3 regions of the Luteipulveratus halotolerans genome follow, and region 3 is predicted to be linked to each of the others. Evidence: predicted binding sites of a transcription regulator. Region 3 holds the regulator's gene; each other region holds the start of a gene.
What was found. The regulator LexA, encoded in region 3, represses DNA repair genes until DNA is damaged. The targets are predictions, from matches to a motif close to TCGAACANNTGTTCGA.
Positions count from the first base shown of each region.

Region 1: VV01_RS17815 (HNH endonuclease signature motif containing protein) is a predicted target of LexA. The motif match lies at 8,289-8,304, and genes of this name have one in related genera.
Region 2: ruvC (crossover junction endodeoxyribonuclease RuvC) is a predicted target of LexA. The motif match lies at 6,288-6,303, and genes of this name have one in related genera.

Region 1 is NZ_LAIR01000002.1:3,536,886-3,546,792, forward strand. Features, by position in the region: gene VV01_RS17765 (multicopper oxidase family protein) at 1-509, shown strand, start outside; gene ybaK (Cys-tRNA(Pro) deacylase) at 560-1,054, shown strand; gene VV01_RS17775 (LysR family transcriptional regulator ArgP) at 1,058-1,951, shown strand; gene VV01_RS17780 (ABC1 kinase family protein) at 2,188-3,585, shown strand; gene VV01_RS17785 (hypothetical protein) at 3,566-3,895, shown strand; gene VV01_RS17790 (NAD(P)/FAD-dependent oxidoreductase) at 3,902-5,227, shown strand; gene VV01_RS17795 (WhiB family transcriptional regulator) at 5,310-5,636, shown strand; gene VV01_RS17800 (MerR family transcriptional regulator) at 5,649-6,077, opposite strand; gene VV01_RS17805 (DHA2 family efflux MFS transporter permease subunit) at 6,074-7,585, opposite strand; gene VV01_RS17810 (NADPH-dependent FMN reductase) at 7,582-8,157, opposite strand; gene VV01_RS17815 (HNH endonuclease signature motif containing protein) at 8,314-9,762, shown strand; gene VV01_RS23455 (hypothetical protein) at 9,776-9,907, opposite strand, start outside.
Region 2 is NZ_LAIR01000002.1:1,634,838-1,644,744, reverse strand. Features, by position in the region: gene VV01_RS08415 (sigma 54-interacting transcriptional regulator) at 1-1,017, shown strand, start outside; gene VV01_RS08410 (vWA domain-containing protein) at 1,031-3,022, shown strand; gene pdxT (pyridoxal 5'-phosphate synthase glutaminase subunit PdxT) at 3,068-3,679, shown strand; gene VV01_RS08400 (alkaline phosphatase D family protein) at 3,748-5,337, shown strand; gene VV01_RS08395 (YebC/PmpR family DNA-binding transcriptional regulator) at 5,447-6,217, shown strand; gene ruvC (crossover junction endodeoxyribonuclease RuvC) at 6,332-6,859, shown strand; gene ruvA (Holliday junction branch migration protein RuvA) at 6,856-7,449, shown strand; gene ruvB (Holliday junction branch migration DNA helicase RuvB) at 7,446-8,549, shown strand; gene yajC (preprotein translocase subunit YajC) at 8,703-9,101, shown strand; gene secD (protein translocase subunit SecD) at 9,109-9,907, shown strand, end outside.
Region 3 is NZ_LAIR01000002.1:1,192,705-1,202,611, reverse strand. Features, by position in the region: gene VV01_RS06280 (NAD(P)H-binding protein) at 1-617, shown strand, start outside; gene VV01_RS06275 (hypothetical protein) at 658-1,305, opposite strand; gene VV01_RS06270 (hypothetical protein) at 1,506-1,982, shown strand; gene VV01_RS06265 (vitamin B12-dependent ribonucleotide reductase) at 2,086-4,974, opposite strand; gene nrdR (transcriptional regulator NrdR) at 4,998-5,498, opposite strand; gene VV01_RS06255 (methyltransferase domain-containing protein) at 5,841-6,701, shown strand; gene VV01_RS06250 (LysM peptidoglycan-binding domain-containing protein) at 6,724-7,107, opposite strand; gene lexA (transcriptional repressor LexA) at 7,340-8,056, shown strand; gene VV01_RS06240 (hypothetical protein) at 8,066-8,773, opposite strand; gene VV01_RS06235 (NAD-dependent protein deacetylase) at 8,824-9,687, opposite strand; gene VV01_RS06230 (LysR family transcriptional regulator) at 9,834-9,907, shown strand, end outside.

The DNA of each region.
Region 1 (9,907 bases), 2.3 Mb from region 3:
GCTGGGTGCAGCTCACCGACCCGTCGAGCGACGCGGTGCGCACGTTCCGCACGGTGGCCCGCGTCTTCGACGACACGACCACGTTCTTCCTCGACCACGGACGCTGGGTGATCTGGAACCTCGTGCACCTGGGCGGACCCACGCACCCCGTGCACATCCACCTGGCCGAGTTCCAGCTGCTCACCCGGCAGCAGTACGCACTCACCGCGCCCGGGGGCGCCGCGGTCGGGTTCGACGTCGCGGCAGGGGGTACGACCGCTCCGCTGCCCGCGCCCGGGCCGGGTCGTGCGATCGAGGACTACGAGATCGGCTGGAAGGACACCTTCCAGCTGCGGGCTGGTGAGTGGGCCACGGTCGTGGGCCAGATGGTCGGTGGCACCGGTGACTTCATGTACCACTGCCACATCCTCGACCACGAGGACGAAGGCATGATGCGGCCGTTCGTCGTCCACCCGCCCGAGGTGGCGCAGTTCCACACGCACCCCGGCAGTGGCGGCCACGACCACTGAGCCGCGCACTCGTACGGCGTGCCGTGGCCGCGGCGGTTATCGTCGCGGCCATGGCGCGCACCAAGAAGCAGCAAGCGGGCGGCACCCCCGCAACGGTCGCGCTCGACCGGGCCGGCATCGCGTACGACGTCCGCACCTACGCGCACGACCCGGCTGCGGCGTCGTACGGCCTGGAGGCGGCCGAGGCACTCGACGTCGAGCCCGGCCGGGTGCTCAAGACACTGCTCGTGCGGGTCGACGGCACGCTCGCGGTGGGTGTCGTCCCGGTCGACCGGCAGCTCGACCTCAAGGCGATCGCAGCCGCACTGGGCGCCAAGCGCGCCGAGATGGCCGACCCCAAGGACGCCGAGCGGTCGACCGGATATGTCGTCGGCGGCATCAGCCCGATCGGCCAGCGCAAGTCGTTGCCGACGTTCCTCGACCAGTCGGCGACCGCGTACGCCACGGTGCTCGTCTCCGGCGGACGTCGCGGAATGGACATCGAGCTCGCCCCGGCCGACCTGGCTTCGGTGACGCAGGCCACGTTCGCGGCCATCGGGCGCTGAGTCATGCACTCCCCCAACGGTTTTCGCGGTGAGCATCTCGACGCCCTGCTCGCGGCGATCGACCACGGCACGTTCGACGCGGGAGCGCGTGCCCTGTCGATCACACCGTCTGCGATGAGCCAGCGCATCCGCGCCCTGGAGGCCCAGGTCGGGCAAGTGGTCGTGCGACGTACGACACCGTGCGAGGCCACCGACGCCGGCGAGGTGCTCGTCCGGCTCGCCCGGCAGCGCCGCCTCCTCGACGCCGACGTCCGCCGCGAGCTGCACGCCGACGACCCCGGGCGGGTGGAGCTCTCGCTCGCGATCAACGCCGACTCGCTGGCCACGTGGTTCACCACCGTGCTCGACACCTGCGGCGACTGGGACGACGTCACGCTCCGCCTGCACGTCGAGGACCAGGACCACTCGGCGGCGCTGCTCCGATCAGGGGCCGTGCTCGGCGCGGTGACCTCGGATCACGTTGCGGTGCAAGGCTGTTCGATCGAACCACTCGGCGTGATGCGCTACCTCCCCGCGGCGGCGCCGGAGTTCCTCGCCCGCCACCGGCGCGGCCGTCGGGTCGACTGGACCACGATGCCGGTGGTGCGGTTCAACGCCAAGGACGACCTCCAGCGGCGCGTGCTCGAACGCCGCGGCCTCACCGACGACCCGCCCACCCACCTCGTACCGTCGTCGCAAGGGTTCCTCGCCGCCGTGCACGCCGGGCTCGGCTGGGGAGCGGTGCCCGAGCAGCAGGCCGGTGACGACTTCGAGACCGGCCGGCTCGTACGCCTCGGCTCGCGTGACCACGTCGACGTCCCGTTGTACTGGCAGCGGTGGCGGCTGCGTTCGACCCGTCTGGACGAGATCTCCGACGTCGTACGCCGAGCAGCGGCCTCGACGCTGCGGCGACCCTGATCGCACGCTGCGTCACACCGAGCGCTGCTGCTCACGCTTCCTCACATCGAACGCAGCACCACCCACCGCACGCTGCGTCACACCGAGCGCTCCTGCTCACGCTTCCTCACATCGAACGTGGCATCCGTGATCACCCACCCGAGGGAGCCCTCCGGGCGGTGAACGCTCCTGTGAGGGATGGCGAGGGCTCGCGCACTTCCTAGCGTCGCGGCAACGACACCCCCGAAGGAGTGACGATGCCGACACCCAGGACGCGAAGGTCCCGCACCGGACGCACCGCCCAGCTCGCCGGAGTCGCAGGCGGCCAGGCGACCCGTCAGCTGAGCACGCGCACCGCCAACGTGTTCCGCTCCGATGAGGCCGCCGCCGCGGCGCTCGAGGCCCGCAGCATCGAGATGGCCGACCGCCTGCTCACCGTGCTCGGCACGATGAAGGGAGCGGCGCTCAAGTTCGGGCAGATGCTCGCCATGGTCGACGGCGGGCTGGTCCCGGAGTCCCACCGCGAGCAGTTCCAGAGCCGGCTCGCCGCCCTGCACGCCAACGCGCCGACCGTGCCGTGGGACCGGATGCGACGCCAGATCGAGTCCGAGCTCGGGGAGCGGCTGGCGAGTGCGTACAAGGACTTCGACGAGACGCCGGTCGCCGCGGCGTCGATCGGCCAGGTCTACCGGGCGGTGCTGCGCGACGGCCGCGAGGTCGCCGTCAAGGTGCAGTACCCCGGCATCGACACCGCAGTGCGGGGCGACCTGAAGAACCTCGCGCTGTTCCTCAAGGTCGCCGGTCGCACCATGCGCTCACCGCTGGACGCGACCGCGCTGGCCGCCGAGGTCGAGGCGCGCATCGTGGACGAGCTCGACTACGTGCTGGAGGCCGACCACACGCGGGCGATGTCACGCGTGTTTCGCGGACACCCGTTCATCCGGGTGCCCGCAGTCGTGTCGGACCTGAGCACCACTCGCGTGCTCACCACCACCTGGCTCGACGGCGTCCCGCTGCGCAGCGTCGCCGACGCCGACCCGGACACGCGGCGTCGGACCGCCGAGATCCTCTACCGGTTCTACGGGCTCACGCCGCACCGCAACGGCATCTACAACGCCGACCCGCACCCCGGCAACTGCCTGGTCATGGCCGACGGCACGCTGGCGTTCCTCGACTTCGGCCTCCTCGGTCGGCTGTCGCTGCACGACTCGGCCGCCGAACGCGCGACGCTCCGGGCGGTCATCGAGGGTGACGCCGAAGCCCTGGCGCGACTGTCGTACGAACGCGGTTTCCTGTCCGACCCGAGCGCGGTCGACGCCGACGACCTGCTGTCGATGATGCGCTCGGTGTGCTGGTGGTTCTGCGAGGACCGCGAGGTCGAGATCTCGTCCGCAGCTGTCAACGAGCTGCCCGCGCAGATGGCGACTCCGCGCGCGAGTCTCGCTCTGGCACAACAGTTCTCGATGCCGTCGACGTACGCCTTCCGGGCGCGCGCCGAAGGCCAAATCCCTGGGCTCCTCAGCACATTGCGTCCCACGATCAACCTGCATCGGGTCGCCCGCGAGTGGGTGTACGACGAGCCGCCGGTCACTGGGCTCGGCCGGGTCGAGCGCGCCTGGGCGATGGAGGCGGGCCATGCTGCTCCGGCATCCTGACCGGCTGCTCGCCGGCGTCCGCGAGGTCCTCGAACCGGTGCTCATGCCGCTCGCCGACGAGCCCGTCGTACAACGCCTGCTGCGCGAGGTGTCCGCCGGGCGCGACCGGTTCATCCGCGCCCAGGAGGGCGTCCTCGGGGCGCTCAACCTGCCCACCGCCACCGACGTGGCACGCCTCGAACGCCGGATGCGCGCGCCCGCCGACGCCCTGGACCGGCTCGACGAGCAGCTCGAACGCGTCGAGGCGAGGCTGCGCCGCATCGAGGGCGCCGTGACCCACGAACCCACCACGTCCACCGCACAGGAGTGAGCAGTCATGACACAGCGAGTTCCGCACGTCCTCGTCGTCGGAGGCGGTTACGTCGGGTTGTACACCGCGTACGGCCTGCGCCGCGCCGCCCGCAAGGGCCGGGTCCGCGTGACCGTGGTCGACCCCCGGTCGGCCATGACCTACCAGCCGTTCCTGTCCGAAGCGGCGGCCGGCTCGATCGAGCCCCGACACGTCGTCGTCCCCTTGCGCACGGTCCTGTCCGGCTGCGACGTGATCACCGGTCGCGTCACCGGGCTGGACCACGGCCGACGGACCGCGACGATCACGCCCACCGAGGGTGCGGCGTACGACGTCGGGTACGACCACGTCGTCCTCGCGCTCGGGTCGGTTTCACGCACGCTCCCGATCCCGGGGCTCGCCGAGAACGCCATCGGGTTCCACCAGGTCGAGGAGGCGATCGCGCTGGGCAACCAGGTGATCGACCGGCTGGATGTCGCTGCGTCGCAACGAGATTCAACCCTGCGGACGGCCGCACTGACGTTCGTGGTCGTGGGCGCCGGGTATGCGGGCGTCGAGGCGTTCGCCGAGCTGGAGGACATGGCCCGCGACGCGACCCGCCACTACCCCACGATCGAGCCGAGCGATCTGCGCTGGGTCCTCGTCGAGGCGTCCGACCGCATCCTGCCCGAGGTCAGCGACAGCCTCGGCCGGTACGCGCTCGCCCAGCTGGAGCGGCGCGCCCTCGAGGTGCGGCTCGACACCCGCCTCGTGTCGTGCGTCGACGGCCACGTCGTGCTGACCGACGGCACCGAGCTGGACGCCGACACGATCGTCTGGACGGCCGGCGTACGGGCTCACCCCGACCTCGTCGGCACCGGCCTGCAGCTGGACACGCTGGGCCGCGTCGTGTGCGAGCCGACCCTCGCGGTCGCCGGGTGCCGGCACGCCTGGGCTGCCGGCGACAACGCCGCCGTACCCGACCTGACCGGCGAGGACGGCGCGCTGTGCAGCCCGAGCGCCCAGCACGCCGTGCGGCAGGCGAAGGTCCTCGCGCGCAACATCCTGCGCGCGATCGACGCCGAGCCGCTGCAGTCGTACCGGCACCGGCACGTCGGCTCCGTCGCGAGCCTGGGCCTGCACCGCGGGGTCGCCGAGCTGTACGGCGTCCGCGTCAAGGGATGGCCGGCGTGGCTGCTGCACCGGAGCTATCACATGTCGCGGATCCCGACGTTCAACCGCAAGCTGCGCGTGGTCCTCGACTGGACCATGGCGATGTTCTTCCGCCGCGAGGTCTCGTCGCTGGGCAGCCTCCAGCGGCCGGCAGAGGAGTTCCGGCGAGCTGCATCGTCGACGGCGCCCCGCGCCTCGTGACCGATGTAGGGCGGATGTAGGCCACATGTAGGGCGGGTCATTAGCGTCGCCGAACGACGAACAGCTACGGGGGAAGCAGGAGATGCGGAACGACAACCGCTGCACCACCACGAGACGGGCCACACGCCTCGTACACCTGATCAACGAGACGTTGCTGGCCCACGACGACGGCGACACGCTGCCGTGCCGGACGCACGACCCGGCGATCTGGTTCGCGGAGAGCCCGGTCCAGGTCGAGCGCGCCAAGACACTGTGCCGCGTCTGCCCGTTCCAGGCCCAGTGCCTCGCGGACGCGCAGGAACGTCAGGAGCCCTGGGGCGTCTGGGGAGGCGAGTTCCTCGTCGACGGGGAGATCCTCGTCAAGAAGCGCGCCCGCGGTCGACCGCGCAAGAAGCTGGACGCGGCGTAGCGCTCTGGTCGATCAGGTCGTGCGCGCCGGGCCCATCCGGTACGGGGTCGGCTCGACCTGGTCGTCGACCGGCACCTCGCACAGCCGGTCCTGGGTGACGATGTCGGCCATCGCCCGGCGCAGCACGCGCACCCGACGCTCACCCTCGGCCAGGATCGCGTCGTACATCGCCCGCCAGTGCTCGTCCGTCGCGCTCCCGTCCTCGGGCAGCACCGTCAGCAGATCGCGAATGTCGTTGACAGTCATGCCTACTCGCTGCGCGACGCGTGCGACACGAATGCGGCAGGGTGCGGTGCGGTCGAAGCGGCGCTGGTTGCCGCTCGTCCGTTCGCTCACCAGCAGACCGTGCTTCTCGTAGAACCGCACGGCCGAGACCGCGACGCCGGCCTGGCGTGCGACGTCGCTGACCGTGAGGGTGCGCTCGAGCATCTGGGTGGTCATCGGTCCTCCTGCGGCTGGGACTTCGGCGGTCGGGACGCCCGAGGCATGAGCGTGAGCGCCAGGACGAGTGCGGTGCCGATCAGCAGGACGACCGCGAGCTGGGTGAGGCGTTGTGCGTCGACGAGGTCAGGGGCGACGTCGGCACGCGCCGGTCCGGACAGGCGCGCCGCGCCTTCGAGTCCGTCGTCGAGCAGGGGTGCCCGCCAGGCGACAGCGGCGGCCAGCAGGGCGGTGACCGCCGCCGTCCCGAACGCCGACGCCAGCTGTTGGGCCAGGCCCATCACCGACGAGCCCGACGCCAGGTCGGCACCGTCGAGGTCGCGTGTGGCGGCCGTCATCGCGGGCAGGATGACCGCACCGGCGCCGAGCCCGATCACGGCGGAGGCGGCCATCAGCACGACGTACGACGTGTCGGGCCGCAGCACGACGGCGAGCGTCACGGCTCCGGCCAGCGAGACGGTGAGCCCGGCGGCGACGATCCGCCAGGGCTCGACCCGGTCGACCAGTCTGGTCGCCACCTGCATCATCAGCCCGGTCGCCAGCGCGACCGGGATGCTCATGCTTCCCGCGGTGAGCGCGGAGTCGCCGCGCATCACCTGGACGTAGGTCGGCAGCAGCAGCATCGACCCGAAGTACGCCGCCCCGAAGAGCACGAGCACGACCACGCTGCTGGCCATGCTGCGCCGCCACAGCAGGGCGACGCGCAGCAGCGGTGCGGACGTCGTGCGCGCGTGGCGGACGAACCCGAGCATCAGCCCGAGCCCCGCGGCGATCAGCGCGAGTCGGAGCGCTGCCGGCAACGCGGCCTCGCCCAGGCCGAGCACCGTGATGACCGACGCGGGCAGGAGCAGCGCGAGACCACGGACGTCGACCGGCTCGCGGGTGCCGGCTCCGTCGGGAGGCGCGAGCCGGCGTACGAGCACGGCGGCCAGCAGGGCGGGCGGCACGGTGATGAAGAAGATCGCGCGCCACGACCAGGTGTCGATGAGCCAGCCGGACAGCACGGGGCCGGTCAGCGGTCCGAGGAGCACGGGTAGCCCAAGGAGGCTCGCGACCTTGCCCCGCTGCGCGGCCGGCACGCCGCGCATCAGCAGCATCATCGCGACCGGGTTGACCAGGCCGCCGCCGAGGCCCTGGACGACGCGCGCGGCGATCAGGGTGACGGGCCCGGAGGCCAGTCCGGCGAGCACCGAGCCGAGCGCGAAGACGAGCATCGCCGCGACATACGTCCGGCGCGGGCCGTAGCGCGTGCTCAGCCGTGCCGCCAGCGGGAGCGTCGTGACGAGCGCCAGGATGTACGCCGTCGTCGTCCACTGCATCGTCGCGAGCGACGCGTCGAGCTCGCGCATCAGCACCGGCACCGCGACGACCGTGATCGTCGTGTCGAGGACGATGCACAAACCGCCGACGGCGAGGGCGAGACCGCGCCGGGTTCGGCCGGTGGCGGCGTCGTCGTACGCCGTCGGTTGCGTGGGCGGGCGCGCGGAGGCTCGTGCGTCGATGGTCATGCCGGCACCAGGTCCGCAGCGTCGCGCCCGCGGGCCACCCGCAGGGCCGTGGCCCACCAGTGCAGCTCGGCGACCGTTGCCTCAAGGGCACCGACGACCTGCTCAGGAGGCTCGAAACCGTTGTCCCCCAGGTGATTCCACGGTGCGCTGAGCGTGACGACGTTGCGGGTCGTCACGGCCGACAGCTCGGGGAAGATCAGCCGCAGCTGCTCGATCGCGCGGATCCCGCCCGACCCGGCGCCGTACGCCACGAACGTCACCGGCTTGCGAGTCCACTCCGTGTAGTGCCAGTCGATCGCGTTCTTCAGAGCGGCCGGGAAGCTGTGGTTGTACTCGGGCGTGAGGACGACGAACCCGTCGGCGGCGTTCATCCGGTCGGCGATCGGACTGTCGCCGGAGCCCGGACGGAGCTCGGCCTCAGGCAGTCGCACGGTCGCCAGATCGATCACGTCGAGGTCGATCCAGGTGTGCTGAGCGAGCTGTGCGCGCAGCCAGGCGACGATCGGGTCGGCCATCCGCGAGGTCCGAACACTGCCGACCAGCAGCACGATGCGCATCTTCGAGGTGTCCATGACGGGGACGCTAGAAGTTGAACAAAGGTTGAGGTCAAGCGTGGGTTCGAGCAGTCCCGCGCGCCCCCTTTCCCCGCGACTGAGCCCTGGTGACGTCGGCCCTGTGGATGATCGAGACGGGCTGTCGGTGTTCGAATGTATGTTCGACTCATGGCCATGCAGCCGCTCGTTCCACAGGTCGAGGAGCTCTCGACCGTCGCCGGGCTGCGCGCTGCCGCCGCCGTGGTCGCCGACGCGGTGGATGCCGAGCTGTGGCGGCTGTCGGGTGCCGAGGTCGAGGAGCTGATCGGTCTGGCGGCCGCGACGCGCAGCGCGCTCGACCGGCTCGACGCCGTTGCGGTGCGTGAGGGTCTGGAGCGCGGCCTGCACCGCGAGCAGGGCTTCGGCGCCGTCGACTGGGTGCGCTCGTGTCAGCGTCGGACCGGCGCACCCGTGGGCGATGTCGCGCACGCTGCCCGTGTGGTGCGCGTGGTGCAGTGCGCTTCCCGGGTCGGCGGTCGGGCCGTGTGGTCGGCGTTCCGGCTCGGCACGTTGCCACTCGGCAAGGCCGACCAGATCGGCCGGTTCGAGCGCGAGGTCACGCCGGTGGTGGCTGCCGACACGGTCCTCGAGACGGTCGACCATCTCGTCGACGCCGCCTCCGACACCGCAGACACCACCGGCCTCACCGAGCGCGAGCTGCGCACGGCGATCCGCTACGCCGGCGAGCTGATGAAGCCCGAGCGCGACCTCGACCGCGAGCACGAGGCCCTGGCGCGTGGCCGGTCGTTGACGTCGGGGCCCGGGCCGGGCGGGCTGTGCGCCTATCGCCTGCTCCTCGACCCTGCGGGTGCCGCCGTCGTCGACGCTGCCGTCGCCGGACTTTCTGCGCCGGTGACGGGCCCGGACCGTGAGCCCGACCTGCGGCCGGCAGCTCAGCGCCGCGCTGACGCGTTGGTCGAGATCGTGCGACGCGGTGTGTCCTCCCCGGGTGAGCAGCCGACCACCGCCAAGGCCCAGGTGATCGTCACCATGACGCTCGACCAGCTGCTCGCCGACCTGGCCACCCATCACGGAGCCCGGGCTCGCACCGACACGCCTGCACCCGGTGCTGCAGCGGAGTCCGGTCCTGCATTCGGCGCTGGGGTTGAAGTTGCATTCGACGCTGCGTTCGGGACGTCGTTCGGCGCGGGGGCTCCCACTACCTTCGGCTCTGCGTTCGGCGCGGGGGTGGGCGCTGCGCTCGGGGCCGGCGCAGGTGTCACCGCCACCGGCCAGGTGCTCTCGGGCGGCGAGGTACGCCGGATGGCCTGCGACGCCGGCATCGTGCCGATGGTCCTGGGCAGCAGAGGCGAGGTGCTCGACGTCGGCCGCGAGCAGCGGCTGTTCACGCTCGGCCAACGGCGTGCGCTGTGGCGCCGTGACGGAGGCTGCACCTACCCCGGGTGCACGATCCCACCGCAGTGGTGCGATGCCCACCACGTGATCTGGTGGTCACGCGGCGGCACGACCGACGTCTCCAACGCAGCACTGCTGTGCGGGCGCCACCACACCCTCGTGCACCGCCGCGACCTGACCGCGACGGTGACCGCCACCGGTGTCGTCTGGCACACCGGGCTCGCATGACGACCCTGCCCTCTCAGCCCTCCGGCGACGGCGGGCTGCGGAGCATGCGCGCGAGGGCACTCCCGACGTACAAGCGCCGCTGGTCCGAGCCGACGTCGCGTCGTACGAGGTCACGGACCCGACGTACGAACGCCGGTGCCGAGAC
Region 2 (9,907 bases), 440 kb from region 3:
TGGCGGCACCGCGACGAGAGGTACGCCGAGAAGCTCGCCACCCCTGACACCTCTGTCGCCGACCTGGTCGGCGACGTCGACCCGATGAAGGTCGCCGAGGGTCGGCACCTGGGCGACCCCGAGACCATCCACTTCGGCCTGATCCCTCGGTCGCACCGAGGCATCGTCGCCATCAACGAGCTCCCGGACCTCGCCGAACGCATCCAGGTGGCGATGCTCAACGTGATGGAGGAGCGCGACATCCAGGTGCGCGGTTACATCCTGCGGCTGCCGCTCGACGTGCTCGTCGTCGCGAGTGCCAACCCTGAGGACTACACCAACCGCGGTCGCATCATCACCCCGCTCAAGGACCGGTTCGGCGCCGAGATCAGGACGCATTACCCGCTGGAGGTGCAGGACGAGGTCGCCGTGATCCGGCAGGAGGCCGACCTGGTGGCCACCGTGCCCGACCACCTGATCGAGGTGCTGGCGCGGTTCACGCGAGGGCTGCGCGAGTCGCCGTACGTCGACCAACGCTCAGGCGTGTCAGCGCGATTCGCGATCGCGGGCGCCGAGACGGTTGCTGCGGCCGCGCTCCATCGGGCGACCGTGCGCGGCGAGTCCGACGCCGTCGCGCGGGTGGTCGACCTCGAGACCGCGGTCGACGTCCTGGGCGGCAAGATCGAGCTGGAGTCCGGGCAGGAGGACCGCGGTCGCGAGATCCTCGAGCACCTCTTGCGCACGGCGACGGCCGAGACCGTACGCCGACGCCTGCGGGGCGTTGACCTCGGCCTGCTGGTGTCCGCTCTCGAGGAGGGCGGGCAGGTCACGACGGGGGAGCAGGTCACCGCGCACGAGCTGCTGACCTCGCTGCCCCAGCTCGGCGAGTCCGACCTCTACGACACGGTGGCCGAGCACCTGGGTGCCGCCAGCGAGGGTGAGCGTGCGGCTGCGGTCGAGCTCGCTCTCGAGGGGCTCTACCTCGCGCAGAAGGTCAGCAAGGACTCCGACGACGCGGGCACCACGACCTACGGCTGAGACGCGAGAACCCATGGCGCACAACAGCTTTCATCGTTCGCGGTACGGCCGGTACGCCGGCGGGCCCGACCCGTTGGCCCCACCGGTCGACCTCGGCGAGGCGCTCGACGCGATCGGCGAGGACGTCATGGCGGGCTACTCACCCGAGCACGCGCTTCAGGAGTTCCTGCGTCGCGGTGGCCGCTCGCAGCGCGGACTCGACGACCTGGCGCGTCAGGTGGCCGAGCGCCGTCGAGAGCTGCTGTCACGGCACAACCTCGACGGCACGTTCCAGCAGGTCAAGGAGCTGCTCGACCGGGCGGTGCTGAATGAGCGCAAGCAGCTCGCCCGTGACCTCGACGACGACGCACGGTTCGCCGAGATGCGCATCGAGCAGCTGCCGTCGTCACCGGCCGCAGCCGTGCACGAGCTGAGCGACTACCCGTGGCGCAGCAGCGACGCCCGCGCCGACTACGAGCAGATCAAGGACCTGCTCGGCAGGGAGGCGCTCGACCAGCGCTTCGCCGGCATGAAGCAGGCCCTCGAGAACGCCACCGACGAGGACCGCGAGCGCATCAACGCCATGCTGCGTGACCTCAACGCTCTGCTCGAGAAGCATGCCCGGGGAGACGACAGCGACGAGGACTTCACCCGGTTCATGGAGGAGCACGGCGAGTTCTTCCCTGAGCATCCCGAGTCGATCGAGGAGCTCCTCGACGCGCTCGCCGCCCGCGCCGCCGCGGCACAGCGGATGCGCAACTCACTCACGCAGGAGCAGCGTGACGAGCTGGATGCGTTGGCGCAGAACGCTTTCGGCTCACCGGACCTCATGCAGCAGCTGGGCAAGCTCGACGCCAACCTGCAAGGTCTGCGACCGGGCGAGGACTGGTCGGGGTCGCAGCGCCTCGAGGGCGAGCAGGGCCTCGGGCTCGGCGACGGCACCGGGGTGCTCCAGGACCTCGCCGACCTCGACGCGCTCAGCGAACAGCTGTCGCAGCAGTACGCCGGCGCGCGGATGGACGACGTCGACCTCGACGCCCTGAGACGTCAGCTCGGCGACGACGCGGCCGTCGATGCGCGCACCCTCAGCGAGCTCGAGCGGGCCCTGCGTCAGCGCGGCTACCTCGACCGCGACGCAGAGGGCCGGCTGCGGCTGTCCCCGCGCGCCATGCGGCAGATCGGCCAGTCCCTGATGCGGGACATCGCTCGTCGCCTGTCCGGTCGCAGCGGCCGGCGCGACATGCGGCGCTCCGGTGCGGCGGGAGAGCTCAGCGGAGCGTCCCGGCCGTGGGAGTTCGGCGACACCGAGCCGTGGGACGTGACCCGCTCGCTCACCAACGCGGCAGTGCGGCGGGCCGCCGACCCCGACGGGCCCCGGCTGCACCTGGACGACGTCGAGATCCGCGAGACCGAGGCACGGACCCAGGCCGCGGTCGCGCTCCTGGTCGACACGTCGTTCTCGATGGCGATGGACGGACGCTGGGTGCCGATGAAGCGCACAGCGCTCGCGCTGCACCATCTCGTGCGGACCCGCTTCCGCGGTGACCACCTGCAGATGATCGGTTTCGGACGGCACGCGCAGGCCATGGAGATCGAGGAGCTCACCGGCCTGGAGGCCGAGTGGGACAAGGGCACCAACCTGCACCACGCGCTGCTGCTGGCCAACCGTCACTTCCGGCGCCACCCCAGCGCACAGCCGGTGCTGCTCGTCGTCACCGACGGCGAGCCCACCGCCCACCTCGAACCCGACGGCGAGGTGTTCTTCTCCTACCCGCCCCACCCGCTCACGATCGCCTACAGCGTCCGCGAGCTCGACGCCTCGACACGGCTGGGCGCGCAGACGACGATCTTCCGGCTGGGTGACGACCCGGGCCTGGCGCGGTTCCTGGACCAGCTCGCGCGCCGGTGCGGCGGTCGGGTGGTCGCTCCTGAGCTCGACGGTCTCGGTGCCGCGGTCGTCGACGGCTACCTGTCGAGCCGCTCGTTCGGCACCCGGCTCTACGGCGGACCCGATCTCGCGGGCTAACCCGCCCTGACCCGCACGGTCACGGCTGGGCTAGGTTCCTGCGCCGTGACAGGTTCAGCACAGCCGACCGTGGGCGTCCTCGCCGTCCAGGGCGACGTCCGCGAGCATCTGCGAGCTCTCGAGGAGTCCGGCGCCCGAGCGATCGGCGTACGCCGACCCGACGAGCTCGCGCAGGTCGACGGGCTGGTGCTGCCCGGCGGCGAGTCGACCACCATCGACAAGCTGCTGCGCGCGTTCGAGCTGCAGGCACCGCTGCGCGAGCGGATCGCCGAAGGCCTCCCGGTCTACGGCTCGTGCGCCGGCATGATCCTGCTCGCCGACCGGGTGCTCGACGCGACCGGTGACCAGCAGACCCTCGGCGGCCTCGACGTCACGGTGCGCCGCAACGCGTTCGGCCGCCAGGTCGACTCGTTCGAGACCGAGCTGTTCGTCCACGGCGTCGACGGGGGAGCGATGCACGCGGTGTTCATCCGCGCACCGTGGGTCGAGGCGGTCGGACCGGAGGTCGAGGTGCTGGCCACGGTGCCGGAAGGCCCGGCCGCCGGTCGCGTCGTCGCCGTCCAGCAGGGTCCGCTGCTCGCCACGTCGTTCCACCCCGAGGTGACGGGCGACCACCGCATCCATCGCCACTTCGTCACCCAGACTTTGCGCGGCTGACGCCCACCGGCCCCGCTCGCACGGATGACTGGTCCCACCCCACTCATCCGTACGACAGGAGCCAGCCTGTGCCCTCAGCCCAGCTCACCCGACGCCAGCTGCTCGGAGCGACCGGTGCCAGCGGTCTCACCGCGGCAGCGACCCTGATCACCTCCAGCGCCCCCGCCGGCGCGACGCCGTGGTCGCGCACCAACCCGTTCACCCTCGGTGTAGCCAGCGGTGACCCGGCGCCCGACGGCGTGGTCCTGTGGACCCGCCTCGCGCCCGAGCCTCTCGCGCTCGACGGCCGAGGTGGCATGGACGACAAGCCCGTTCAGGTGCTGTGGCAGGTGGCGACCGACCCCGGCTTCGGCGAGCGGACCGTCGTACGCGCCGGCTCGGCCACGGCCACGGCAGCCTTGGGCCACTCGGTGCACGTCGAGCTGAACGGCCTCCTGCCCGACCGCGAGTACTGGTACCGCTTCCGCGCCGGCGACCAGCTGAGCCCGGTCGGTCGTACGCGCACGTCACCGGCGTACGGCGCATCGCTTCAGGAGCTGCGCTTCGCCTTCACGAGCTGCTCCAACCTGCCGGCCGGCTACTTCACGGCGTACCGCCACATGGCGCAGGACGACCTCGACCTCGTCCTGCACCTGGGCGACTACATCTACGAGGGCTCCGGCGCGAGCCCCCTGCCCGGTCGGTCGCACGTCTCCGGCAAGGAGATCTTCACGCTCGGCGACTACCGGACGCGCTACTCGCAGTACAAGACCGACCCCGACCTGCAGGCCGCGCACGCCGCCGCTCCCTGGATCGTGACGCCGGACGACCACGAGGTCGAGAACAACTACGCCGACGAGATCTCGCAGATCGACACCGAGCCCGATCAGGACCGCGCGGTGTTCCGGGCCCGTCGGGCCGCGGCGTACCAGGCCTACTACGAGCACATGCCCCTGCGCCGTCGGTCACTGCCGAGCGGTCCGGACATGCAGCTGTTCCGTCGGATCCGGTACGGACAGCTCGCCGAGTTCAACGTGCTCGACACGCGCCAGTACCGCGACGACCAGATCGAGGGCTGCACCTCGGCGTGCCCCGAGCGATGGGCGCCCGAGCGCACGATCCTCGGAGCCGACCAGGAGGCGTGGCTGCAGGACGGCATCGGAGCGAGCGGCTCGACCTGGAACGTCGTCGCCAACCAGGTCGTCACGTTCGACGCGGACGGCACGGCCGGTGCGGGGGAGAGCTACGGCCTCGACAACTGGATGGGGTACGCCGGTGCCCGGCAGCGCTGGTACGACGCCGTCCACCGCCGCGGCGTCGACAACATGGTCGTCGTCACCGGCGACGCCCACCGCAGCGTGGTCTCCGACCTGAAGCTCGACTTCCGTGACCAGGCCTCGGCCACGGTCGGCGTCGAGCTGCTCGGCACGTCGATCAGCTCGGGCGGCGACGGCACCGACATCGACGCACGCGGCCGGACGTGGCTCGCCGAGAACCCCCACCTGAAGTTCGTCAACGTCCAGCGTGGCTACCAGCGGTGCGTCCTCACCCCCGGCCAGTGGCGTACCGACTACCGCGTCGTGGACGCGGTCACCACCCCCGACGCACCCGTGCGCACCCGGGCCGAGGTGTTCATCGAGTCGGGCCGTCCAGGCGTCGCAGGCATCACCCGACACTGAGCCCGTACGTCGGCCGGTCGCCCCACGACTGGGGTGACCGGCTCCTGCTCGCTAGGATCGCTGGGTGCCCGAACGGGCACACGATCGAGCGACACAGGGAACGGGAGACATGAGCGGTCACTCCAAATGGGCGACGACGAAGCACAAGAAGGCTGCGATCGACGCCAAGCGGGGCAAGCTCTTCGCCAAGCTGATCAAGAACATCGAGGTCGCGGCTCGCTCCGGCGGCGGTGACCCGGCCGGCAACCCGACCCTCTTCGATGCCATCCAGAAGGCCAAGAAGTCCTCGGTCCCCAACGACAACATCGATCGCGCCGTCAAGCGCGGATCGGGTGCCGAGGCCGGTGGCGCCGAGTACCTCGCGCTGACCTACGAGGGCTATGCACCCGGCGGTGTCGCGCTGCTCATCGAGTGCCTCACCGACAACAAGAACCGCGCCGTCGCCGAGGTGCGCACCGCTCTGCAGAAGAACGGCGGCACGATGGCCGACTCCGGCTCGGTCGCGTTCCTGTTCAACCGCAAGGGCGTCGTGATCGTCCCCAAGAAGCAGAGCAAGGAGGACGCCACCGAGGACTCGCTGCTCGAGGTCGTCCTCGACTCGGGCGCCGAGGAGGTCAACGACCTCGGTGAGTCCTTCGAGATCGTCTCCGAGGCCGGCGACTTCGTCGCCGTACGCGAGGCCCTGCAGGCCGCTGACATCGACTACGACTCCGCCGAGTCCTCCTGGCTGCCCACGACGGAGGTGCCGCTCGACAAGGAGGGCGCCAAGAAGATGTTCCGCGTCATCGAGGCGCTCGAGGACAGCGACGACGTGCAGAACGTGTTCGCCAACGGCGACGTCTCCGACGAGGTCCTCGCCGAGCTCGACGCCGAGGACTGAGCTGCGACGACCGGACACGCCGCCACCGCTGCGGCCATCGCCGGCGCCGGCACGATAACGTCGGGCTCGACCGAACACCTGTTCGGTCGAGCCCGATCGCGTGAAGGAGTCCCGGTGCGTGTCCTGGGTGTCGACCCCGGCCTGACCCGTTGCGGTGTCGGTGTGGTCGACGGCGGTATCGGCCAGCCGCTGAGGCTCGTCGCGGTCGGTGTGATTCGCACTCCTGTCGACGACGACCCGGCGCAGCGTCTCTTCGCCCTGCAGACCGAGCTCGAGCAGTGGGTCGAGCGTCACCAGCCGGACGCGGTCGCCGTCGAACGCGTCTTCGCCAAGGCCAACATCAAGGGGATCATGGGCACCGCACAGGCTTCCGCCGTTCCGATGCTCGCGGCCGCGCGCCGCGGGCTGCCGCTCGCGATGCACACGCCCTCTGAGGTCAAGGCCGCGGTCACCGGCAACGGCCGCGCCGACAAGGCCCAGGTCACCAGCATGGTCACGCGCATCCTGCGCCTCGACGTCGCTCCCAAGCCGGCGGACGCCGCCGACGCTCTCGCCCTGGCGATCTGCCACGTCTGGCGTGGGGGAGCGCAGGACCGCCTCGCCCAGGCCGTCGCTCGGCAGCGCGCGGGAGTACGCCGGTGATCGCGAGCCTGAGGGGTGCGGTCGCCTCCGTGGGTCTCGACCACGCCGTCGTCGAGGTCGGCGGAGTCGGCATGCTCGTCCACACCACGCCCGCCACCGCGGCGTCACTGCGGCACGGGCAGGAGGCTCAGCTGCACACCTCCCTTGTCGTGCGCGAGGACTCGCTCACCTTGTTCGGATTCGGCGAGGCCGCCGAGCGCGACCTGTTCGAGCAGGTCCAGACGGTCAGCGGCGTCGGTCCGCGGCTCGCGCTCGCCATGCTGGCGGTGCACCCACCGCAGACGTTGCGGGTCGCGATCTCCGGCGGCGACGTGCTCGCGCTGACCAAGGTGCCCGGCATCGGCAGGAAGGGCGCGGAGCGCATCGTGCTCGAGCTGCGCGACAAGGTGGGCGGTACTGCGAGCGAGGCAGCCGCCGTACCCCAGTCCGCCGGATCACCGGCCCGTGGTCAGGTCACCGAGGCGCTGGTCGGGCTCGGCTGGTCTGCCAAGCAGGCTGATGACGCCGTCGACAAGGTTCTCAAGGTCGAGCCCGACGCCTCCGAGGTGTCAGCCATGCTGCGCCTCGCCCTGCGAGAGCTGGGTCGATGACCGACGACGGCCTGGAGCGGCACGGCGACGACTCCTACGACGCGACGTCGCGCATCGTGGACCCGGGCGGCGACGCTGACGAACGACGGGTCGAGGCGGCGCTGCGACCTCGCCGGCTGGCCGAGTTCCCCGGACAGCCGAGGGTGAGCGACCAGCTGGCCCTCGTGCTCGAGGCCGCCCGCAGACGAGGCGCTCCGCCGGACCACGTGCTGCTCTCCGGGCCGCCCGGGCTGGGCAAGACGTCGCTCGCGATGATCATCGCGGCCGAGCTCGAGCAGCCCATCCGCATCACCAGCGGTCCGGCCATCCAGCACGCCGGCGACCTGGCCGCGATCCTGTCGTCCCTGGCCGAAGGCGAGGTGCTGTTCCTCGACGAGATCCACCGGATGGCGCGGCCCGCCGAGGAGATGCTCTACCTCGCGATGGAGGACTTCCGGGTCGACGTCGTGGTCGGCAAGGGACCAGGCGCGACCGCCATCCCGTTGGAGCTGCCGCCGTTCACGGTCGTCGGCGCGACGACCCGCGCAGGTCTGCTGCCGGCGCCACTGCGCGACCGGTTCGGGTTCACCGGCCATCTCGACTACTACACGGCCGAGGACCTCTCGGCGATCCTGACCCGCAACGCCGACCTGCTCGGCGTCGACGCGACCCGCCAAGGCATCGACGAGATCGCCGGCCGGTCCCGGGGCACGCCCCGTATCGCCAACCGCCTGCTGCGCCGCGTCCGTGACTACGCCCAGGTGCACGGCAAGGGCGTCGTCGATCATGCGGCCGCGCGCGCTGCCCTCGAGCTGTTCGACGTCGACGCCCGAGGGCTCGACCGGCTCGACCGCGGCGTGCTGGAGGCCCTGTGCAAGAGGTTCGGCGGTGGACCGGTCGGCCTGTCGACCCTCGCTGTCGCTGTCGGAGAGGAGCCCGACACCGTCGAGACGGTGGCCGAGCCCTATCTGGTCCGCGAGGGCTACATGATCCGCACACCGCGGGGGAGGGCAGCCGCTCCAGGCGCCTGGGAACACCTCGGGCTGACACCACCCGACGGCCCAGGAACCTCCGCGACACCGTTGCCGTTCGACGAGGGAGAAGGCCGGTTCGCCCTCTGACTCCACCCGCGGTCGCCGCCGACATCGGCGGCCACCCAGAGTTGGGTCGGTGGTGCGGCTCACCTACACTCTGCCGTTGGCCCGGCATCCGAAGTGTGCGGTGCCTGCATACGCCGGTCGTGACCGACCAACCATGGTGAGGAAAGACACGTGATGCCGTCACTGGCGACAGCCTCTGAATCGGGCGGTAGCGCCGGAAGCCTGCTGATCCTGCTGCTTCCGCTGCTGCTCATCGGCCTGATGTTCTGGACGCAGCGGCGTCGCAGCCGTCAGTTCCAGCAGGCGCAGTCCGAGCTCAACGTCGGCGACGCCGTCGCGACGACGTCCGGCCTGCTGGGCCGTCTGGTCGCGCTCGACGACGAGGTCGGCAGCATCGAGGTCGCCGACGGTGTCGTGCTGAGGTTCGACCGTCGTGCGATCGTGCCGCCCACCGTGACCGGATCGCCTGCCGGCGACGCCGACCGCCAGTCGCAGGGCGATGGCCCCGCCCCTGCTGACAACGACGACTCCGACTCATCCGGCCCGGGCTCCACCCCGGCCCAGGGATCCTGAGGTACCCGTGGCAACTCGTTCTCGCGGTGGCCGCTCCAACGGTCACTCCAAGTCGGTCCTCGCTGTTCTGCTCCTGCTGATCGTCGCGCTCTTCGGCGGGGTGGCTGCCAGCACGGCCTTCGCCGACCCCAAGGGTCAGTGGTCGCCCAAGCTCGGCCTCGACCTCGAGGGCGGCCGTCAGATCACGCTCGAGCCGGTGGTCGCCGAGGGCGCCCAGCAGGTCAACAGCGGCCAGGTCGAGCGCGCGGTCGACATCATCCGCAAGCGCGTGGACGGCACCGGCGTCGCCGAGGCCGAGGTGACCACGCTCGGTGAGCGCAACATCGTGGTCTCGGTGCCGGGTGAGCCCTCCAAGGAGATGCTCAGCTCGCTCGCCCGCTCGTCCGCACTCTCCTTCCGCGCAGTCATCTCGCAGACGACCAACGAGCCGGTTCCGCGCAGCCTGCCGCAGCCGCCGAGCGTTCCCAAGCCCACCGCCAAGCCCTCGGCCGGGAGCTCGTCGACGGCCACGCCCAAGGTCAGCAGCTCGCCGACGAGCGGCGCCAACGGCGTCTACCCGCAGGCGTTCTCGCAGGCGACGCCGACCCCGACGCCCACGCCGAGCAGCCCTGCGTCGCCGGCCACGAGCACTCCGGCCGCCTCGACCAAGCCCGCCAACCCGAGCGACACCAAGTGGGCCAGTCAGCCGGTGTCGGCCAACTGGGTCAAGGCTGGGGTGGTCGAGCAGGGCGACACCTACCAGGACCTGCTCCAGGTGTACGACTGCTCCGACAGCGACACCCGGCTCGCAGCCTCGACCAGTCCCG
Region 3 (9,907 bases):
CCGGCCGGCTGTCCGAGCACCTTGCGTCGCGGACCGACGTCGGCGAAGTCTTCCTCGCTTCCCCCGTGCCCGCCGCGGTCCTTCAGGCCGGCATCCTCATCGGCACCGGGTCGGCGTCCTTCGAGATGCTGCGACACCTGACCCACCGGCTGCCGGTCATGGTCACGCCGCGGTGGGTCACCAGCCGCATCCAGCCGATCGCGATCGCCGATGCCCTGCACTACCTTGCCGCCGCAGGCACACTGCCTGCCGACGTCGACCGCGCGTTCGACATCGGCGGACCGGACGTGCTCACGTACGAGCAGATGATTCAGCGGTACGTCGCCGTCGCCGGTCTGCGACCACGCCGCATCGTCGTCGTGCCCGTCCTCACACCCGCACTCGCGAGCCGGTGGGTCGGCCTCGTCACGCCCGTGCCCTCCGGCATCGCACGGCCGCTCGTCGACAGCCTCGTGCACGACGCCGTGTGCGACGAGCACGACCTCACCGACCTGGTGGGCGCACCCGCCGAGGGCGCGACGTCGTACGACGATGCGGTGCGTCGCGCTCTCGACGGCTCGCGTGACGGCCCAGAGTCGATCGACCCCGGCGACCCGTCGTGGGCCGGACCTCGCTAGACCCCACACGCCAAGGTCACGACCGTCATCGGACGGTGGCTCAGGGTGCTGGGCACGGCCCGGGCTCGACTTGGGGCTCGGCACCGGCCGGCACCCGCGGCAGCGGTGCGTCCTTCACGGTGTAGCCAGGCCCTGAGGCGTAGGACGTGAACGGTGCGGGAGCCTTCCCCGCTCGATGGCACTGCCCGTCCACGACACCCCAGGAGAACCCCATCCGATCGTGCCGCGTGCTGCGCGGGTCGTCGTACACCGTGAAGGACGCCCGCTCGCCGATGGGGAGGTCGCTGCCGCTGTCGATCAGCCCCGAGACCACAGCCACCGGACCGGTCGCCATCACGTAGTCGACCTTGACCGTCGCCCGATGATGGACGACGGTGCCGTCCGGCTTCGGCTCCGGGTGGTCGATGCTCACGCTGCCGCGAGCGTCGCCGAACACGATCCGCCCGTCGGCCACCTTGTAGGGATTGCCGTGGGCGTCAAAGGTGAAGCGCCGCAACGGGTTCTGCGGATCGACGCTGAACTTCACCCAGGCGTCACCCGTGACATGGCCCTCGGCCCGCTGCACGGTCGTACGGTCCGTCGCCGTCGCCGACGGCTGTGCGACGGCAGCTCCCGTGAGCGCCAGAGCTGCGACCGCGCCGACCGCCAGCGCACCCCCTGCTCGTCGAGAAGCGTTGCTGTGCATCATGATTCGTCCCTTCATCGAGTACGAGGCGCCATCGCCTCAGCCCGAAGGTCGCACGGCCGCGCGCGCTCGCCCTCCCTCCGGGGAGCCATGGCGACCCTCGGCAGAGCGAGTCGAAGGCGAGTGGAACCAGACGCGACGCAGGTCACGTCAACTCACCGCTGCGCGGCCACGAAGGCCGCTCCTGGACACCAAGGACGGCCATGAAGAAGAAGCTCGCAGCATCGATCCTCGCCGGCGCCAGCGTGGCGGCCGCAGGCGGACTCGCTCTCAGCAGCAACGCGGAGGCCGCCTCCAGCGTGCGCTACAGCGTCACCTCCCAGTGCAAGGGCACGATCATCGACTCCGGCTACCTGCGCGGGGGCCTGAACGGCCAGGTCGGCGGAGGTAAGTGGCAGCTGTGGTACTCCCCCAAGAACGGTGGCACCAACTGCGTCGTCGTCTATGACAACCTACCCGGCAAGCACAGCATGAGCGCAGGCCTGCGGCTGTCGGGAACGTCCAAGGGCAAGACCGACGCCGGGACGTTCAACACCTTTGCCGGAGGCGTCCAGGCCACCGATGCCAACAACCGATGCGTCATCATGTCCGGCCACGTCAACACCGGTCGCTACTCGCTGGCCACCATGGTCAACAAGAAGGGCAAGGTCGTCAGCGGCGTCAAGACGCACTGCGGCTGACCGAACGGGGTCCGCCAGAGCGGCGAATGTCGTTGCCGCACAACACGATCGGGCCCCGATGCGAACCTTGTCGCCTCGGGGCCCGATCGTTGTCGGCCGGTGATCAGCTGCAGCCGCTGGTGCTGCCGCAACCCTCGCAGACGTAGCACGAACCGGCGGGACGCATCTTGGTGCCGCACGTCATGCACATCGGCGCATCGGCCGCCTTGCCCTGGAACTTCTCCAGCAGCTCGGCGGAGGAGTGGATCTCGCTGGAGACCTCGCGTGCGTCAGCCGCACCCGAGCCGGACTTCACCTCGACCGCGCTCTCCTCGACCTCGACCTTCTTGGGTGAGGTCGGCGCCGCGGACTGGGAGTACGACTCGAACTCGCCCGCCACGTCGTCCTCGCCCTCGTCGGAGGTCGTGGAGTCGGCGTACGAACCCGTCTCGAGCTGGCGGGCACGCTCCTCGGCGGAGTGGATGCCCATGAAGGACCGGGTCTCGAAGTCGAGGTGGTCCAGCGCCAGGCGACGGAAGACGTAGTCCATGATCGACTGCGCCATCCGCACGTCCGGGTCATCGGTCATGCCAGCGGGCTCGAACCGCATGTTGGTGAACTTCTCGACGTAGGTCTCCAGCGGCACGCCGTACTGCAGCGCCACCGAGACGGCCACCGAGAAGGCGTCCATCACGCCGGCAAGGGTCGAGCCCTGCTTGCCGAACTTCAGGAAGATCTCGCCCAGCTCGCCGTCCTCGTGCGTGCCCGCGGTGAGGTAGCCCTCGGCGCCACCGACCGCGAACGACGTCGTCTGGCTGCTGCGACGCTTGGGCAGACGCTTGCGGATCGGACGGTACTCGACGACCTTCTCGACCGCGGCCTCAGCAGGCTTGTCCTCCGCCTTCTTCTTGCCGTCGGACAGCGGCTGACCGACCTTGCAGTTGTCGCGGTAGACCGCCAGGGCCTTCAGGCCGAGCTTCCAACCCTCCATGTGCACCTCGGCGATGTCCTCGACGGTCGCCGACTCGGGCAGGTTGACCGTCTTGGAGATCGCGCCGGACAGGAACGGCTGGGTCGCGGCCATCATGCGCACGTGACCCATCGGGCTGATGGCCCGCTCGCCCATCGCACAGTCGAAGACCTCGTAGTGCTCCGGCTTGAGGCCGGGAGCGTCGATGACGTGGCCCTTGTCGGCGATGTGCTCGACGATCGCCTCGATCTGCTCGGTCTGGTAGCCGAGCTTCTTCAGCGCGCGCGGGATGGTCTGGTTGACGATCTGCATCGAGCCGCCACCGACGAGCTTCTTGAACTTGACCAGCGAGAAGTCCGGCTCGATGCCGGTCGTGTCGCAGTCCATCATGAAGCCGATCGTGCCGGTCGGTGCGAGCACCGATGCCTGCGCATTGCGGTAGCCGTGCTTCTCACCGAGCTCGATGACATCGGCCCAGGCCTTCGTCGCGGCCTTGTGGATGTCGCCGTCCATCGCGTCGAGCGTGCGCACCTCGTCGTTGGCCGCGCGGTGCTTGCGCATGACGCGCTTGTGGGCCTCGGAGTTGCGCGCGTAGCCGGCGTACGGGCCGACGACGGCAGCGATCTCGGCCGAACGCTTGTACGCGGCCCCGGTCAGCAGCGAGGTGATTGCCGCCGCGAGGCTGCGGCCGCCCTCGGACTCGTAGCCGTGGCCGGTGGCCATCAGCAGCGCGCCGAGGTTGGCGTAGCCGATGCCGAGCTGGCGGTAGTCGACCGTGGTCTTGCCGATCGACTCCGTCGGGAAGTCGGCGAAGCAGATCGAGATGTCCATCGCGGTGATGACCAGCTCGACGACCTTCTGGAAGGTCGCGGTGTCGAACGTGTCGTCGTCCTTGAGGAACTTCAGCAGGTTGAGGCTCGCCAGGTTGCACGAGGAGTTGTCGAGCGACATGTACTCCGAGCAGGGGTTGGACGCCGTGATGCGACCGGTCTCGGGGTTGGTGTGCCAGTCGTTGATCGTGTCGTCGTACTGCAGACCCGGGTCCGCGCACTCCCACGCGGCCTGGTTGATCTTGTCGAACAGCTCGCGCGCGTCGACCTCCTCGATGACCGAGCCGTCGCTGCGCGAGGTGAGGCCGAACGTGGTGCCGTCGGCCACCGCGCGCATGAATGCATCGCTCACGCGCACCGAGTTGTTGGCGTTCTGGTACTGGACCGAGGTGATGTCCTTGCCACCGAGGTCCATGTCGAACCCGGCGTCGCGCAGCGCGCGGATCTTGTCCTCCTCGCGCGCCTTGGTCTCGACGAATTCCTCGATGTCGGGGTGGTCCACGTCGAGGACGACCATCTTGGCCGCGCGCCGCGTGGCGCCACCGGACTTGATGGTGCCCGCCGAGGCGTCGGCACCGCGCATGAACGACACCGGGCCCGAGGCCGTACCACCGCTGGAGAGGAGCTCCTTGGAGGAGCGGATGCGCGAGAGGTTGAGGCCGGCGCCGGAGCCACCCTTGAAGATGAACCCCTCTTCCTTGTACCAGTTGAGGATCGAGTCCATCGAGTCGTCGACCGACAGGATGAAGCAGGCCGAGACCTGCTGGGGGCTCTTGGTGCCGACGTTGAACCACACCGGCGAGTTGAACGCGAACACCTGGTGCAGCAGCGCCCATGTCAGCTCGTGCTCGAAGATCTCGGCGTCGTCGTCGGACCGGAAGTAGCCGTGGTCCTTGCCGGCCTTGACGTAGGTCAGGACGACCCGGTCGATCAGCTGCTTGAGGCTCTTCTCACGCACGTCGGAGCCCAGCGCCCCACGGAAGTACTTGGTCGTGACGATCGTCGAGGCGTTGAGCGACCAGAAGTCCGGGAACTCCACACCGCGCTGCTCGAAGATCGTCTCGCCCGTCTTCCAGTTCTGCTGGACGACGTCGCGCGACTCCCAGGTCACCTCGTCATAGGGGTGCACACCTGGCTGGGTGAAGATCCTCTCGACCTTCACGCCCTTGGTCCTGCGACGAGCCTGCGACTGCGTGCGCGCCGTCTCGGTCATGGTGACTCTCCCTCTCCTCGTACTCACTGATCGTCTCGCTGACCACTGACAGTGGTCGTGTCGTCCTGGGAGGCCCCCTGGGCCTCGATGCGCAGCAGCGTGATCGCCGACTCGAAGTCCTCCAGCGAGTCGAACGCCTGGTAGACGCTCGCGAACCGCAGGTAGGCGACCTCGTCGAGCTGCCGCAGCGGGCTGAGGATCTCCAGCCCGACGTCGTGCGCGTCGATCTCGGCCACACCCTTGGCCCGGATCGACTCCTCGACCTGCTGCGCGAGCAGGGCGAGCTGGTCATCACTCACCGGCCGGCCCTGGCAGGCCTTGCGCACACCGCTCATGACCTTGCCCCGCGCGAACGGCTCACTCGCCCCCGACCGCTTCACGACGGTCAGGCTGGCGTTCTCGACGGTCGAGAACCGCTTGCCACAGCTCGGGCACTGGCGGCGCCTCTTGATGCAGGTGCCGTCCTCGTTGGTGCGGCTGTCGACCACCCTGCTGTCGGTGTGCCGGCAGAACGGACAGTGCATGACACCCACTTCCTCTCGACGGCGTCGCCACGACCCCAGCCACCCTTCCGACAACAGTCACGAGGGCATAGGAATGCCCGGGCAACCGCAGCGGGAGACCCCCTCACAGCCGGCTCCTGTGGATATCCGGTGGACAGCTTGGGGACTAGATGTGGATGACTTACAGCCGTGTAACTACTAGATGTAGGGATGCTAAGTCGTCGCGGACCTACGATGCAACACCCGGTCGGGGTCGTGTTGCGGCGGCCCGCAAACGTGCAGGTCAGGGGCTCGCCACGCCTCGACACGGCGCGTCGCCGCACCCCTCGCGGGGCGCGCAGGGCGCGGCTACGATGCACAGGCATGGGGTGGAGAGCCGAGCTGAAGCGAGTCCGCGGCGACCGACTGGCACGCACGATCGCCCGCGCCCACGACGACAAGCTCGACCGACTGATCGCGCACAGCGAGCGCCAGGCCGACCTGCTCGATCGGCTGCTAGCACGGCAGACGCAGCAGGACGCCACCATCGCCGAGCTGCGCACGCGCGTCGAAGCGCTCACACCCACAGCATCCGACGCCACGCCGAGCCCATCGGCGGGCACCTCCGACCAGGACTCCTGGCGCACCAAGGCCCAGGTGGGCGAGCTCGGGTTCCACGTGCATGACACGTTCCGGCAGCACGACGAGCAGTGGTGGCCAGTCATCGACGGAGAGTGGCGCGAGATGGGCTTCAGCCCCGAGGGCTGGCGCGACCGCACGGTCGTCGACGTCGGTGCCGGCTCGCGACTGCGCTCGTTGTGGTTCGAGGGCGCGTCGATCATCGCGATCGAGCCGCTCGCCGACCAGTACATGGAGCAGGTCGCCTGGAGCGACCTCACCCGAGCCACCGAGGTCTACTCGGTGCCCGGTGAGACCTTCGTCCCGGAGGTCGAGGGACGCGCAGACCTCGTCGTCTCGATCAACGCTCTCGACCACGGGTACGACCTCGCCACCTCGATCGGCAACATCGGCCGTTACCTCAAGCCCGGTGCCACCGCCTTCGTGTCGTTCGACATGCACGACACGGTGACCGACGAGATGCACCCCATGGTCGTACGCCACGACGACCTCGTCGAGCTGTTCCCCCGGATCGGCCTCAAGCTGGTCCGCACCGCCGAGCACAGCCGCCGCTACCACGGCGCCACCGGCCCCAAGGCTCGGCACTACTGGTTGCAGCAGGCCTGACACCCACGTCGTTCGCGTCGACTCACGACCCGCTGGGGACCACGAGGGTCTGCCCTGCGTTGACCTCGAGCGAGCTCAGACCGTTGGCCAGCTGGAAGCGCACGACCGCCTCCCCCACCGGCAGCTCCGGCAACCGGGCGTGAGCGATCTCGCTCAACGTCTGCCCCTCGGCCACCGTCACGGTGGACGTAGACGGGGTCGGACCGGCTGCGATCGCGGCCGACGCCATGATCACTCCGAGCGCCGCGATCACGCCGGCCAGAGCCAGCACGAGACGACCACGCGCGGTCAGGCGCAGCCGGGGCTGCCCGGCCCGGGTCAGCAGGTCGGGAACGACCCTGAGGTGTCGCACCTGGGGCGCCGCGGGAGCACGCTGGGGAACCTCCCATGCGGTGACTGCACTCATGACATCCTCCTCGAGACGAACACCTGTGCGATGGAACGCTTGTACGAGTTGTAGCACGGGTGTTCGAACAAGTCCAGGTTGTGCGACGCGACATACGTCGTACAGGTGTTTGAGAACTGTGTCCGAACTCCATAGGCTGCTCTCACAGAACAGGACTGAACCAGCGACCACCGACAGCCCCTGATTTCCCAGGGCGTCCGGCCGCAGACCCACGGGGAACGAGGACGCCGAGATGGCCAAGATCCATGAGATGCCGGAGCCGGACAGCCACAGCCTGACCACGCGCCAGCGCAAGGTGCTGGAGGTCATCCGCAGCTCGATCGACCGCCGCGGCTACCCGCCGAGCATGCGTGAGATCGGCCAGGCCGTCGGGCTCACGTCACCCAGCTCGGTCGCTCACCAGCTCTCGATGCTCGAGCGCAAGGGCTACCTGCGTCGCGACCCGATGCGACCGCGTGCCATGGAGGTCGTCTCCCCCGACCTCGGCAAGCGCCAGCGCGGATACCGCGGGCAGGCGGTCGGTGCCGCCGAGGAGTCCTCGATCGACGAGACCGGCATCAACGACGAGCAGCCGGAGCCCTCGTTCATCCCGGTCGTCGGTCGGATCGCCGCCGGGGGCCCGATCCTCGCCGAGGAGGTCGTCGACGACGTCTTCCCCCTGCCTCGTCAGGTCGTCGGCGAGGGTGACCTGTTCCTGCTCAAGGTCGTCGGCGACTCGATGGTCGATGCCGCGATCTGCGACGGCGACTGGGTCGTGGTCCATCAGCAGCAGACCGCCGACAACGGTGACATCGTGGCGGCGATGCTCGACAACGAGGCGACGGTCAAGACGTTCAAGCGCACCAAGGGCAAGGTGTGGCTGATGCCTCACAACGACGCGTACGAGCCCATCGACGGCGACGACGCCACCATCCTCGGTCGCGTGACTGCGGTGCTGCGCAAGGTCTGAGGCGGGGACTCAGCCGATCAGCTTGCGGCGCAGGTCCAGGGCCGTGGTGGCGTACGCCATCGCGGCTCCGCTGCGTGGCACCTGCGCGTCGTGGGCGACCATGTTGCGCCCGTTGCGCAGCGCAATGGCGGCCTCGACGTAGGCGTCGTTGACCAGGCCGTGTCGCCGCAGCGTCTCCAAGGAGTCCTCGAGGCGGGACCGGGTCCTGATCGACTCGTCGTGCGCGCGGGCGACCGCATTGATGTGGTGGTCCAGCTGCTCCCACGAACGGATCACCAGTCCCGAGGGGTTGCTCCGGCCCAGGACGTCCCACTCGTGCGGAAGCCGGCCCTCCTGCTCGGGCGGCACCGGCCAGTACTGCATCGGTGGGGGCAACGGCCGGTGAGGCGTACTCGGTGGCACGGGCTCGGCGTCCGCCTCCGGTGCGGTGGCCCCGTCGCCGGCCGGCCGGTCAGTCGGCGGCGCAGTCGGCGACGTGGCCGGACCTGCCGGCGAGAACGGCTCGCGGTTGCCGACGGCGCTGGCGCTGCTGCGCTCGGCACCCTCGAGCTCGCGCACGAACTCCGCGGACGCGATCGGGCTGTCGACCTTGGTCATGCGGTCGATGAGGCCCCTCACCTTGTCCCTGAACACCAGGAGCACGACGAGCACCACGACGGGCCAGCTGAGCACGGCACGGATCAGGTTGATCAGATCGGTCCAGGTGGGCTGCTGCATGGGTCCGTCCCGTTCGCCGAGGCTCCGGTCGAACCCCTGTGCGGTCGACCCTACTGATCGAGCGCGGCCTCGAGGGCCTGCAGCGTCGCACCCAGCGGAGCGTCGACCTTGATGGTCGTCTCGGCCTCACCGCGGGTGCGTCCGCGCGTGACCACGGCGACCGGCAGGGAGAGCCGCGCGGCGCGGCGTACGAACCGGTAGCCCGACATCACCATCAGCGAGGAGCCCAGGACGAGCAGACCGCGCGACGCCTCGACCTCGCGAAAACACCGCTCCACCAACGGTTTGGGGACGGACTCACCGAACATCACCACGTCGGGCTTGAGCTTGTCCGACCCGCAGATCACGCAGTGCACCAGCCGGAACGTCGCAGCCAGCTCGTCGGAGATGACGACGTCACCGTCGGGACGGATCTCGCCGTCGACGTCACGGTCGAACCCGGGGTTGGCCAGGGTGAACCACTCGTCGACCGTCGTACGCCGGTAGTGCTCGCCGCAGGTCATGCACACGACCTGGTCGAGCGACCCGTGCAGCTCGATGACGTCGGTGGCGCCGGCCTCCTGGTGCAGCCCGTCGACGTTCTGGGTGATCACGGTGCCGAGCAGGCCGCGGCGCTGAAGACGAGCGACGACCTCGTGACCGACGTTGGGTCGAGCCCGGGCGAACCGTCGCCAGCCGACGTAGCTGCGTGCCCAGTAGCGTTGCCGCGCCTGCGTCGAGCCGAGCAGCTCGGAGGCGGACATCGGCGTGATCCGACGTTCGCCGTCCGGGCCGCGGTAGTCCGGGATGCCGGACTCGGTGGACAGGCCGGCACCGGTCAGACCGACGAGCCCGCCCGTGCGGACGAGCTCGATCATCGACTCCCACGTCCGGACGTCGACCCCCTGCGGGCGGGTCGCACTCGTGTCGGTCACTCCCGCAGTATCGCGCCCGGTCGGGACGGACGCCGCGACGGGGGACGGGAGCACAGCCCGCAGCGGGTAGGGGACGATCCAGGCCATGGATCACGGCCGCAGCACATCAAGTGGCACTCGGTAACTCAGAGTTATAGAATATCTGCATGATCGATGCCGCCGGCCTACGCGTGATGCGCGCCATCTCCGACGAGGGCAGCTTCACCGCTGCCGCCGCCTC